3 regions of the Agarivorans sp. OAG1 genome follow, and region 3 is predicted to be linked to each of the others. Evidence: predicted binding sites of a transcription regulator. Region 3 holds the regulator's gene; each other region holds the start of a gene.

Region 1 (4,673 bases), 1.0 Mb from region 3:
AGAAAGTATGGTGACGCGCCGTATAGCCTACGTTTTCTAAATCATTGTGCTTACCGCCTGCTCGCACACAACGTTGTGAGCTAGTGGCTCTGCTGTAATTACGCTTATCAATGCCAAGAAATACGTCTTTGAACTGATTCATACCCGCATTGGTAAATAGTAAGGTAGGATCGTCGTGAGGGACTAATGAACTACTGGCAACTACTTGGTGATTTTTGCTGTTAAAGAAGCTTAAAAATGCATTTCTTACTTCAGCTGAAGTCATCTTCATGAAACTCTTTCCTGGGGGTTTGTAGCAACTCGACATAGCGGTGAAACCTAAAGTTTCCCGTCGATAAGCGCTAAAAAAGGTGAAACCGTTATTAATCGCGACAATATATCACGCAGACCTTTGCAGGCAAAGTGTTCGAGGCTTATTGCTGTTGTAGTTCGCTATACAAGATATTGATTAGTTCGAAATCGAAGCCTCGTCGAAACAAGTAGGCTGTACATTTTTGCTTTTGCATTCGGTCGCTGGGTAAACCTTGCTTAAATTTCTTGTTAAAACAAAGTTCGATGGCTTGGAACCAATCCCAGTCATCCTGTTCCAAAACTTCAATCGCTAAATCGCCGCTAATACCCTTGGTTTGCAAATACTGCTTAATATAGTTTTTGCCGTAGCCTTTGCTAACCCTAGCGCGGGTTAACGATGCAGCATAGCTTCGATCATCTAACCAAGCGTTCTGTTGCGCGTACTCTAGAGCATCACTAACTTCGTCATCTTGGTAGCCTTTTTGCCGCAGTTTTTGCAACAGCTGCTGTTGGCTATAAGAACGTCTTGATAGCAAATCGATGGTGGTATGTAAGGCACTACGATTAGTCATAACAAAAAGGAGCCCTTAGGCTCCTTTATCTCGTTTATGCTTCTTGATCTACTGGAGCTTCAGCGGCAGGCTCTTGCTCTTCGAGCTCAACCTTATTTAACAGGTTGTTACGAATCGTCATCTCAATTTCTTGAGCAACTTCTGGATGCTCTTTTAAGTAGGTAGAAGCGTTTGCTTTACCTTGACCAATTTTATTGCCTTTGTAAGAGAACCAAGCACCGGCTTTATCAACCAGCTTCTCTTTAACACCTAGGTCAACCAGCTCACCGTAGCGGTTAAAGCCTTCACCATACATAATCTGGAATTCAGCCTGCTTAAACGGTGGTGCAATTTTGTTTTTAACCACTTTAACGCGAGTTTCGTTACCAACAACTTCATCACCAGCTTTAACTGCGCCAATGCGGCGAATGTCTAAGCGAACAGAGGCGTAGAATTTAAGTGCGTTACCACCGGTAGTGGTTTCAGGATTACCAAACATTACACCAATCTTCATACGAATTTGGTTAATGAAGATACACATACAGTTAGTTTGCTTAAGGGTACCGGTTAGCTTACGTAATGCTTGAGACATCAAACGCGCTTGCAGGCCAACGTGGCTGTCGCCCATGTCACCTTCAATTTCTGCTTTTGGTGTTAAGGCTGCCACCGAGTCAATAACAATCATATCTACAGCGCCAGAGCGGGCTAACATATCGGTAATTTCTAGAGCTTGCTCACCGGTATCTGGTTGAGATACCAATAGGTTGTCTACGTCTACACCTAGCTTTTTTGCATAGATAGGATCTAAAGCATGCTCGGCGTCAACAAAAGCACATACTTTCCCCACTTTTTGGGCTTGCGCGATAGCTTCTAAAGTAAGTGTGGTTTTACCAGAACTTTCAGGACCATAGATTTCAATCACTCGGCCCATTGGCAAGCCACCCGCACCCAAAGCAATATCAATTGATAAAGAACCAGTAGAAATGGTTTCAATATCCATGGTACGGTTATCACCAAGCTTCATGATTGAGCCTTTACCAAATTGCTTCTCAATTTGGCCTAGGGCCGCAGCTAATGCCTTTTGTTTGTTCTGATCCATATCGCCCTCGTTAGGTGCTTTTAACTATCTTGTTGAACAGTAGTATACTGGGTATTCATACAGTATCAAGTTTATTCCATAAAATTCCTAAAAGAGTTTTGCCTAATTAGCTGGCAGCTTTTATCCTTGCAGCTTCGTTCAACTAAATAGCCAATAATTCGATTACCCTGATGACTGAAACAAACCTAGAAAAACATACGCCAATGATGCGCCAGTACCTTAATTTAAAGGCGCAACACCCTGATATTCTGCTGTTCTATCGTATGGGCGATTTCTATGAGTTGTTTTATGAGGATGCAAAACGCGCATCTGAACTAATGGATATTTCGCTAACCAAACGTGGGCAATCTGCTGGTACACCGATTCCCATGGCCGGTATTCCTTATCACGCGGCCGAGAACTACCTTTCACGACTAGTACAACTAGGCGAGTCAGTCGCGATTTGTGAACAGATTGGCGACCCAGCTACCAGCAAGGGCCCGGTCGAACGAAAAGTAGTTAGAATCATCACCCCTGGTACAGTAAGTGACGAAGCGCTACTAGAGGAAAAACAAGACAACCTATTAGTTAGTGTAGTGAATCAACAGGACCAAATAGGTCTTGCTTATCTGGATATTGCCAGTGGTCGCTTCGTTATCAATCAGCTTAATGGCGAGGATCAGCTGCAAGCCGAACTACAGAGACTAAACCCAGCCGAGTTGCTCTACCCCGATGATTTTGAATATTACCCAAGTTTGCAAAGCTACAAAGGCTTGCGCCGACGCGGTGAGTGGGAATTTGATTTAGCCACAGCAGAAAAAGTGCTAAACCAGCAATTTGGTACTCGTCATCTAGATGGTTTTGGCGTGAGTGAATATCCCCTCGCCCTGTCGGCTGCGGGCTGCTTGTTGCAATATGTACAAGATACCCAGCGCACCGCATTGCCACATATCAATGCAATTATTATTGAAAGCCAAAGCCAGTTTATTCAGTTAGATGCTGCTAGTCGTAAGAACTTAGAACTTACTCGAAACTTAGCCGGCACTTATGACAATACTCTCAGCGCCATTTTAGATCGCAGCGCCACTGCCATGGGTAGCCGTTTGCTCAACCGCTGGATCCATCAACCGTTGAGCAATCAGCAAGAAGTTGTCGCTCGTCAAGATTGCATTGCCGAGATATTAAGTGCTGACCTCTATCCGCAACTTCAAAGCATTCTTAAATCCATAGGCGACATTGAACGTATTTTGGCGCGTTTAGCATTGCGCTCTGCTCGTCCTCGGGATCTTGCTCGCTTACGCAATGCTTTTGACCAACTGCCCGAGCTGCAAAGTTATTTACTTAACTGCCAAGCGTTAGCCCCTTTAGCTAAAAACATCGGTGAGTTCCCAGTTACCCTCACACTGCTACAAAATGCAATTATTGATAATCCTCCAGTACTCATTCGAGATGGTGGGGTTATTGCGCCAGGCTACAATCAAGAACTGGATGAGTGGCGTAACTTAAGTGACGGGGCTACTCAATTTTTAAGTGATATAGAGCAACGTGAGCGCGAACAAACTGGCATCGCTAATCTAAAAATTGGCTATAACAAAGTGCATGGTTTTTATATTGAAGTTAGTCGAGCCCATGCAGAACAAGTTCCTGAGCACTATATTCGCCGTCAAACTTTAAAGAACATGGAGCGCTACATCATCCCCGAGCTTAAAGAGCACGAAGAAAAAGTGCTTTCTAGTCAAGGTAAAGCGCTAGCCCTTGAAAAACAGTTGTACGAACAACTACTCGACCTGTTAATGCCAGAACTAAACAAAATGCAACAAAGTGCTCAAACCATTGCTCAACTAGATGTTCTAGCTTGTTTGGCAGAAAGAGCCGAAAGCCTAAACTACTCTCGCCCAAGCTTTGTGAAAAACTCAGGTATTAGTATCCAAGGCGGCCGTCATCCGGTTGTAGAGCATGTAAATGAAACACCATTTATTGCCAACCCTGTTCAGCTAAACAAACAGCGCCAGCTATTAATAGTTACAGGCCCTAACATGGGCGGTAAATCGACCTATATGCGCCAAACAGCACTTATCTGTTTGATGGCTTACATGGGAAGTTATGTTCCGGCTGATAGCGCAGAGCTTGGACCAATAGATAAGATTTTCACTCGTATTGGTGCGTCTGATGATCTAGCAAGTGGTCGTTCTACCTTTATGGTCGAGATGACTGAAACTGCAAATATATTGCATAACGCCACTGCCAATAGCCTAGTACTGATGGATGAAATTGGCCGAGGAACAAGCACTTATGATGGTATGTCATTAGCTTGGGCTGTCGCGCAGGCATTAGCTAAACTTAAATCACAAACTCTTTTTGCTACTCACTATTTTGAGTTAACTCAGCTTCCAGAATTGTTGGAAGGGGTAGCTAATGTGCATTTAGACGCGGTTGAACATCAGGATACCATCGCATTTATGCATCAAGTACAAGATGGCGCGGCGAGTAAAAGCTATGGCTTGCAAGTAGCTGCTCTTGCTGGCATTCCAAAAGCAGTTATTAACCAAGCGAAACGAAAGCTCAAACAACTTGAGGCGATTGAGCCCGCGGGCTCAAATGCAGTAAATGGAGATTTAGCTGCTCAGTTGAACATGGACTTAGGCGAACCAGAACCTCACCCAGTTGTTGAGCAACTTAAACAGCTCGACCCCAACGAACTAACTCCTAAAGCAGCTTTAGATTTATTGTATAAACTAAAACAGCAAAGCCAT
Region 2 (4,673 bases), 1.7 Mb from region 3:
TTAGAAGCGGTGAAGTTACCTGCAGCTTCGGTAATTTTAGCTGCTACTTCAGGGCGCATAACAAAGTTAATCCACTTGTACGCAGCATCTACTGCTTTAGATTTTTTAGGAATGGCAAAAGTATCAATCCAACCCAAAGCTCCAGATTTAGGTGCTACAAACTGAATATTCTGTTGATCGCGATTTAGCTTCCAACCACCAGCATCCCAAGCCATAGCGGCAACTACTTCATTAGAGCGCATCAAGTTCATTAACTCGTCGCCGCCAGACCAGTAAGTCTTAACCAAAGGCTTACATTCCACCAGAGTCTTTTCAACTTTGTTCAATATTTCTTGGTACTTAACGGGATCAGCGTAAGCAGCAAATGGATCTTCACCCAATGCAAAAGCAAAACCGATTAAGGTAGGGCGCTTTAAGCGATAAGAAATTTTACCCTGGTACTGCTGCTGACATAGGTCGGTGTAATCGGCCACATCTTTTGCCATTTCACCATTTACTACCAAGCCGCTGGTTCCCCACACATGAGGAACACCAAACACTTGATCACCTACAGCGGTATTCTTTTTGGTAGCATCTAACATTGAGGTAATAATTTGGGCCTGCTCAATACGGGCTAAATCAATAGGCTGGTAAATGCCAAACTGTTGTTGCACACCGGTGATGCGGTCTTGGCTAGGTTGGGCTAAATCAAACCCCGAGCCGCCAGTAGCGCGAAGTTTAGAGATCATGTCTTCGTTGTTTGATTTAGTCACTTTTACTTCAATGCCGGTTTCTTTCTCAAACATTTCGATAACTTCTTGTGGTGCATAGCCGCCCCAAGTAAGCAAACGTAAAGTTTCAGCATTGGCCTGCGCACTTACCATTGCGCCCATGCTAAGTGCCAAGGCACTTAATGATAAACGTTTATTCAACATAATCTCTTCCATGTAGTTCTACGGTTAAATGGTTTACCGACAAAAGCGGCTTATTTACAACAAGTATTTGATAAACATGCACCAATTTAATGACACTAATGTGACAAGCAAAAGCGTAGTCGCTAAATTTTTAAACAGCAAAGAACTTGAAAGAAAAAATTAACCACAGCAAATTAAGGTAAATTAAATAGCGCCCTGGAGGTAACAAACAGTTTTTGTGAAAAGTTTTTTCCAGCTCGCAATCTCACTTAAAAACAGTAGCTATATTGATGTTAAACCGCTCCAATGCATCTTTCACAAACAAAACTCTGTGTTTTACTTATTTAGCTGCAAAACAGAGCACAAATACCCACGGTAATCGCCAAACAATTGGCTATAAAACGAGGCAAACAATGAACTCAAAAATAAATACAGCGCTTTTGTTTATGGTGTTTATTGTTGCCGGCTGCCAGTCTGCGAACCAACCTACTAGCAGTGATAACAATGCCAGCATCACTGCTCCAGATCTTAGAGATAATTTCATTCGTGGAATGGATATCTCGATGCTGCCTGAGATTGAAGCGCTGGGTGGAAAGTACTACCAAAACAGTATCGAGCAAGACCTAGTGACCATCCTAAAAAACCATGACGTAAATTCTATTCGCGCAAGATTATGGGTTGACCCTAGCTCTAGTAACGGTGAACCATTTGGGGGTGGCAACAATGACCTTGCGCACTCCATAGAACTTGGCATACGTGCTCATCAGCAAGATATGTCATTCCTGCTAGATATCCACTACAGCGATTTTTGGGCAGATCCTAAAAAACAAAGTAAACCCAAAGGCTGGGAAACCCTTACCTTTGATAACCTAAAACAGAAAGTATACGACTATACTGCCGAGATAATGCAAGCCCACCAAGCCGCAGGTGTTATGCCAGACATGGTGCAAATTGGTAACGAACTAAATGGAGGAATGCTTTGGCCAGATGGAAAAAGCTGGGGACAAGATGGCAAAGAGTTTGAGCGCTTATCGCAACTACTCAATGCAGGAATTCAAGCTGTACATGACAACAACAGTGGCAAAGAAATTCAAATCATATTGCACCTAGCAGAAGCAGGTAACAACCAAACCTTTCGGTGGTGGTTTGATGAAATAAGTGCGCAAGGTGTCGACTTCGACATTATAGGCATGTCTTACTACCCGTGGTGGCATGGCCCGGTAGAACACGTAAGAACCAACATGGAAGATCTAATTGCTCGTTATAACAAGCCAGTGTTACTTGTTGAAACAGCCTTCCCTTTCACACATGAAAATGGCGACTCATTAGCCAATAGTTACTCAAGTGCAGATCCAATAGAAGGCTATCAAATAAACGTAAGTGGGCAAGCACAATTTCTAGTAGACATTATGTCGTTAGTTAACGAGCTTCCAAATAATATGGGCTTAGGCATCTACTACTGGGAGCCCGCGTGGCTACCTATTCAAGGGGCCACTTGGTCGACAAACGCAGGCATGGAATACAGCGGCGATCAATGGGGCCTAGGGAACTCATGGGAAAACCAAGCCTTGTTTGATTTTGAAGGTAATGCCTTACCCTCTTTGGAGGTTTTTAAACAACAAGAGTAAGAGTTCAAATCTGTTCAAAGAAAATGATACGCAGTATATCTTCAAAGTAATGCCGAACAACATTTAAGCTTTGATGCTTGCATGTTTAAAAATAGAACTATATATTTATACAGTTACTGTATAAATAGTCAGGTAAGGATATGCTCACTCAATTAAGCGTACAAAATTTTGCGATTGTTCGGTTTCTTGAACTCGACTTACACCAAGGTATGACCACCATCACCGGTGAAACTGGTGCTGGTAAATCTATTGCCATTGATGCGCTAGGCCTATGTTTAGGCAATCGCGCCGAAGCCTCTGTAGTTAGGCAAGGCGCAGATAAAGCCGAAATTAGTGCTCAATTTGATTTAAGCAATAACCAAGGTGCCCAACTTTGGCTGCAACAAAATGAACTGCTAAGTGACGATGAGTGTATTCTGCGCCGAGTGATCACCAAAGAGGGACGCTCGAAAGCCTATATTAATGGAACAGCGGTACCCGCTGCGCAATTAAAAAGCTTGGGCCAATACCTTGTCAGTATTCATGGCCAGCACGCCCATCAACTATTATTAAAACCAAGTCAGCAGTTAAGCATTGTTGACCAATATGCAGCTCACCCTCAACTTATCCAAGATGTAAAACAAGCCTATCAAGCTTGGAAAAGTTTATGTAACGAGAAAGAGCTAGCAGAACAACAGCAAAATGAATTGGCTGCACAACGTCAGTTACTTGAATACCAAGTCAAAGAGTTAGATGAATTCGCCCTACAGCCGGGTGAATACCAAACTATTGAGCAGCAGCACCAATGTTTGTCTCATAGCACCGAGCTACAACAATCTAGCTATCAACTTACTCAGCTACTTGGCCACGATGAGCAAGTAAACGTATTAGATATGCTAGGCCAAGCCTGCAAAACAACCAGCCAACTGCTCGAATTAGACCCTAAACTAGATGCAATCAATAACCTATTGCACGAAGCTCAAATCCAAGTAGAAGAAGCCACTCAGCAGTTAAGTAGTTACAGTGAGCAATTGGATTACGACCCAGAGTTATTTGCAGAATTAGAAGAGCGTTTAAGCCAAGCCTTAGAGCTTGCAAGGAAACACCAAACAAACCCAGAACAACTGCCAGAGCTGCATCAACAGTTACAACATCAACTAGAACAACTAAGCCAACAAACAGAACGCTTTGAACACCTTGCCGAAGATATTGATAAGGCATGGCAACAATATTTAGCTAAAGCTAACAAGCTGTCTAAAAGTCGTGAGCGCGCCGCTAATAGCTTAAGCAAACAAATCACCAAAGAAATTCACAAACTAAGCATGGCAAAAGCCCAGTGTGAGTTTTCTTTACAAAGTGATGAGCAATTTACCAACGCCAACGGTATTGACCGAGTTGAACTACTGGTGCGCACTAACCCAGGCCAACCGATGCAGGCCATCGAAAAAGTCGCATCCGGCGGCGAGCTCTCACGCATAGGCTTAGCAATTCAGGTGATTTGTTCTGCCAGTATCTTAACCCCTACACTAATTTTTGATGAAGTGGATGTGGGTATTAGCGGCCCAACCGCTGCAGTAGTTGGCGGCATGTTGCGTCAGCTAGGTAAACAATGCCAAGTATTGTGTGTCACTCACTTACCGCAAGTTGCAGGCCACGGTCATCAACAAATGCTGGTAAGCAAACAGCAAAAGAAAAACGAAACGATAACAAACATGCAAGCCTTGGATACTGAACAGCGCCTTGGAGAACTAGCCCGCTTGCTTGCAGGTGATGAAATTACCGCTTCGGCGCTAGCAAACGCGCAAGAATTATTGATTAAGGATTGAATTCTTAGCATTCCAAGCTTCTTTTTATGGCAAGGCTTCGTTATGATGCTTGCCTTAACAAGGAGCTTCGATTCACATGCGTTTTACTGCCAAAATTTTTGTTCTACTAGCCAGCATTGGCCTAAGTGGCTGTTCTGCCTTCGACTGGATGGTATATAAAATTGATATTCCACAAGGCAACTACATTGATGATGCCAAAGTAGAACAGCTCCGCATTAACATGACTAAGGAGCAAGTGCGTTTTGTACTAGGTACTCCAATGTTAATTGACGCCTTCGATAAAGAACGTTGGTATTACTTATACAGCTATCAAAGTGGCAACGGTGATTTTGAGAAGCGCGATTTAG
Region 3 (4,673 bases):
CTGCTCAACTTGCCACTTATGCAATTCGCGCTGGTGAAGAAAAGGCAAAACAAGTGAAAGCTGACTCTTTGCGCGCTATGGCCCAGAAAGCATCGGCATCTAATACCCGTAATTGGATGCTTACCCATGCTCTAGCCTTAGAAGGTAAAATTGAGCTGCCAATAGTGCTAACTGGCGAATACTAATCTCAATCAAAAGCCTGCGCATTGTGCGTGGGCTTTTGTGTAAAGATAGAGGAGTGTATCGATGAAGAAGCTATTTGCTATTTACCTGCACAGCATGATGCGCCTAGCAGAGCATAGTTGCAGTATGAGATGGTTATTGCGTAAAGGGAACACCGCTCTGGTAAAGCACTTAGTAAAGCAATATCAGAATAAAGGACTGGGTGCCTGGCAAGCTTTTTGGATCCCCGCGCTTAGCGAGTATGGGAAGTATCGCGCTCCTTATTTGGTTAAGAAAATGAATATTGACCAACACTCTGCTCGCGCTATTGGCTCTTACCATGATTATGAAGATCCAATATTTGGGGTAGAAGGGCATTGGGAAGTCGATGCGAATGGAGATCCGGTTAGGGTCGAAACTGCATGTGTTGCTTGCGAAGATTTAATGCGAGAGTCACAAGATCCTAAATGCAGTGGCGAGTTTTGTCGGCACGTTGTGTCGGCAATGGAGAATGCTACCGGTTGTGCCATTAACCCCAATTACAAGGTCGAGATCATCGCACTACTTACCGAAGGTGACGAGTCATGTCGGTTTGTTCATCGCATTAACTAATGGGTTTACCTAATTTGTACTAAAAGAGTGGTATCTAACAGCTATGCGTACAGCCACATATAGCTTGGTTGAAAATACACTTATAAGGAGATACGGAACCAGCCAAGAACTTGCTAAAGAAATGATTAAATTAGGAAAAGTGCAGCAACTAAATAAAGGTGACTTCATCTATTTTCAGGATGGAAGGTCAGAATTTATTACCTTTCTAATTACGGGGATACTGGGTTTTCACCAAGCGGGTAATGGCAATTCTGGGGTGTACGTTAATATTATTTATCCTGGAATTATTTTAAACGAGACTCAGTTTTTTATGGGAGGCAATTCGCCCTTAGACATCAACACATCTTGCGAATGCCGAGTGTTAACCTTGTCTTTCAAAAAAGCGCAAAACCTTATTGCTAGCTCTCTAGAATTTAACCAGATGCTGAATCAATCTATGGCTAAAAAGCAGCGAGCACTAAGCCGATTGTTTCATCTTAGCTCTGAGCGTCCTCCTCAGAAAAAGGTATACAAAGCCCTAGAGGTACTTAGTGATCTAAACCAAGATGATGTATTACCTATCAATATACTGTCCTTGGCATCGTTACTTAATATGTCTAGAAACACTGTGGGCAGTGCACTAAAAACGCTGATTTCTAATGGCATTATCGACAAAGCACATCCAGGGTATCGGATCGCTGAAAAGGATCTAACTAGTTAAGCCAAGTGCTTAATATTGTTTACGGTGTGAGAGTCATGCTTTCTCGAGTAAGACACCTTAATGTTAATTACTGTTTAGGTCTCTCAGGAGCTTGTGTTGGGCCGAGATATTACAGTTTTTCTTATGTTCGAATGTGATGCATCATTGTGAAAAATAGCATTTTCACAATCCTTTCTAACCCAGTTTTTCCTATTCCTAGCTAGCGGTTCCAATTCGTCGATTTCAACTTCCTAAATTATTGTCAGTCCAATCGAGTAATAAAGGTTTGCTCGTCATCCACAAAAGCGACAAAGCCGCCGTGGTAGATAAACACCCGTCCGCGTCCCTCCACTAAGCAGGCAAGCTGTGGGTTTAAATCTTCTTCGTTATATTGGCTTTGAAAAGTGCCAGTATCGGTGATAATACCGCTGAATGTCGGCAAATATCCATGCGTGCGCTTGGCTTGATCAATTAGGCTCAGCTCGCTGGCAGTAGAAAAGCATGAGGGGATCGCAGCCGCTTCTTCGATAAACAGTGTTTTCAGTTCTTCAAAAGCTGTAATCACCAGCCAGTCGATGCCGTTAACATGATGGATAAACATAGAGTTTCTCGGTAATTTTAATGCGGCGATTTTATCACTATCAGGGGAAGAGCGTAGTAGAGATTTAGTTGCTAAAGGTGGTAACTTTGTTCAGTTTCCATCACATTGCAATCTGTCTCTCAAAATATGGGGTGTAGTTTCAAAGTAGCGGAAAGAATTCCAATGAAACTGAAACCTACACTACAATAAGTCACTGATTTAGATAAATCCTTGCTTCATTGCTCATGCTGTATATACTAACAGTGTGCTGTATAAACTTACAGGTAGAATATGAAGCCCTTAACACCCCGTCAAACAGAAGTATTTGAATTAATTCGTCGTCATATTTCCGAAACGGGTATGCCGCCAACCCGTGCAGAGATCGCTAAAGAATTAGGCTTTCGTTCCGCTAATGCGGCAGAAGAGCACCTACGAGCACTTGCTAAGAAAGGGGCTATTGAGATGATCCCTGGAGCTTCGCGCGGTATTCGCATTAGTGAAGAGTATTTGCCAGCCAGCGCTAATGAGCCAGTGGCCGAAGACTTAGAACCCGGTTTACCCTTAATCGGCCAAGTGGCTGCAGGCGAGCCTATTTTGGCGCAGGAGCATGTAGAGTCGCACTATGCGGTAGATGCTAACTTGTTTAATCCTCATGCTGATTATTTACTGCGGGTGCAGGGAATGAGTATGAAAGACATCGGCATTATGGATGGTGACTTGTTAGCGGTGCACAAAACCAATAATGTTCATAATGGGCAAGTGGTGGTGGCACGTTTAGAAGACGATGTTACGGTTAAGCGTTTTGAACGCGACGGTAAAATGGTTTACTTGCATCCAGAAAATGAAGAGCTCTCAACTATTGAAGTTGATTTAGAGTATCAAAGCATCGAAATTGAAGGCTTAGCGGTAGGTATTATTCGCACTGCCGATTGGATGTAAGCCTTACATAGCAATAAGTTCCGCCCTTTTTAAGCCCAAATCAGCCCGATTTGGGCTTTTGTCGTTAGCATCACATCTTTTGTGTTTATCCATAAAAATCTCAACAATATATTTACATTTCTTTAACTTAGGGGTTAATTTATAAGCAGTAGCTTGTATTTAGCTGTTGCTGTCTACTACTTTTGGGGTGGGGGATTTCCCTTTTTCTGCAGCTACTTTCCTAGTTTGGAGAGTTGTTGTCGTTGGCTACTAGCAAAGGAGAGCGCTGTGGGCCGATGGATTCAGCTAATAATGCTGACATTCTTTTCGTCGCAAGTATTTGCGCAAGAAATGTCATTCAACTTACGTCCGGGTGTTACCGCCATTAGTGAGCAGGTTTATGGCCTGCACATGACAATTTTTTATATTTGTTGTGCTATTGGGGTGCTGGTGTTTGGCGCCATGTTCTGGGCTATTTTTCATCATCGCAAATCTAAAGGGGCCAAGCCGGCTCAATTTCATGAAAGTACCAAAGTAGAAATTATTTGGACCATCGTTCCTTTCATTATATTGATAGGGATGGCGATTCCTGCCACTAAAACCCTGCTGGCCATGGAAGATCCTTCCGATGCCGATATCACGATTCAAGTAACAGGTTCCCAGTGGAAGTGGCATTACAAATACTTTGACCGTGAACTGGAATTCTACAGTGTGCTGGCATCTGATATGGATGAAGTTAACGGCAAGCTGGAAAAACGCAAAAACTACTTGCTTGAGGTAGACCGACCGCTGGTATTGCCCATCGATAAAAAAGTGCGCTTTTTGATGACTTCGGAAGATGTTATCCACTCCTGGTGGGTACCTGATTTTGCAGTGAAGAAAGACGCCAACCCCGGCTTTATTAATGAGGCTTGGACCATCATTGATAAACCCGGCATTTACCGCGGCCAGTGTGCTGAGTTATGTGGTAAGGACCACGGCTTTATGCCGATTGTGGTTATCGCTAAAACGCAGGCCGATTACGATGTTTGGTTAGCCGAGGAAGAAGCCGCTTATCAAGCCAAACAAGCCCAAGAGTTAGAGCTGGTTGCTATGACTATGGAGCAAGACGAACTGATGTCGCTGGGCAAAAAAGTCTACGACAAAAGCTGTGCGGCTTGCCACCAAGTTAACGGTGAAGGCTTACCAGGTGTGTTCCCTGGCTTGAAAGACAGTCCAATCGCTATTGGTGATGTGGGCAAACATATTGAAGTAGTTGTGAATGGTGTACCGGGCACTGCGATGCAAGCCTTTGGTAAACAGCTAGGTTTAAAAGAGCTGGCTGCCGTAATTACTTACGAGCGTAACGCTTGGGGTAATGATACCGGTGATTTAGTGCAGGCCAAGGATGTTGTGGCCGTGCAAAACGCAGCGCAGTAGGGAGAGAGATAATGAGCACGATTAGTGACGTTCATGCTGACCATGATGAGCACCATCACGGTGCCCCGCGCGGTTTAATGCGTTGGGTATTAACCACTAACCACAAAGACATTGGCTCAATGTATTTGTGGTTTAGTTTTGCCATGTTTATTACCGGTGGCGCAATGGCGATGGTGATCCGCGCCGAGCTGTTCCAACCAGGTTTACAGTTAGTTGAACCTAACTTTTTCAATCAAATGACCACCATGCATGGCTTAATCATGGTGTTTGGTGCAGTGATGCCTGCCTTTACCGGTTTGGCTA

The links. Region 3 encodes LexA, which represses DNA repair genes until DNA is damaged. Its sites were predicted from a motif close to TACTGTATNNNNATACAGTA; they were not measured.
Region 1: the regulator LexA is predicted to act here: its motif matches at 1,987-2,006, upstream of recA (recombinase RecA).
Region 2: the regulator LexA is predicted to act here: its motif matches at 2,617-2,636, upstream of recN (DNA repair protein RecN).

The regions. Positions count from the first base shown of each region.
Region 1 is NZ_AP028990.1:1,406,491-1,411,163, reverse strand. Features, by position in the region: gene alaS (alanine--tRNA ligase) at 1-271, opposite strand, end outside; gene OAG1_RS06600 (regulatory protein RecX) at 414-863, opposite strand; gene recA (recombinase RecA) at 898-1,941, opposite strand; gene mutS (DNA mismatch repair protein MutS) at 2,112-4,673, shown strand, end outside.
Region 2 is NZ_AP028990.1:3,414,852-3,419,524, forward strand. Features, by position in the region: gene OAG1_RS15610 (extracellular solute-binding protein) at 1-914, opposite strand, end outside; gene OAG1_RS15615 (glycosyl hydrolase 53 family protein) at 1,307-2,521, shown strand; gene recN (DNA repair protein RecN) at 2,662-4,326, shown strand; gene bamE (outer membrane protein assembly factor BamE) at 4,403-4,673, shown strand, end outside.
Region 3 is NZ_AP028990.1:378,649-383,321, forward strand. Features, by position in the region: gene OAG1_RS01755 (alkyl sulfatase dimerization domain-containing protein) at 1-185, shown strand, start outside; gene OAG1_RS01760 (hypothetical protein) at 247-774, shown strand; gene OAG1_RS01765 (Crp/Fnr family transcriptional regulator) at 896-1,474, shown strand; gene OAG1_RS01770 (cytosolic protein) at 1,716-2,054, opposite strand; gene lexA (transcriptional repressor LexA) at 2,325-2,972, shown strand; gene coxB (cytochrome c oxidase subunit II) at 3,303-4,370, shown strand; gene ctaD (cytochrome c oxidase subunit I) at 4,382-4,673, shown strand, end outside.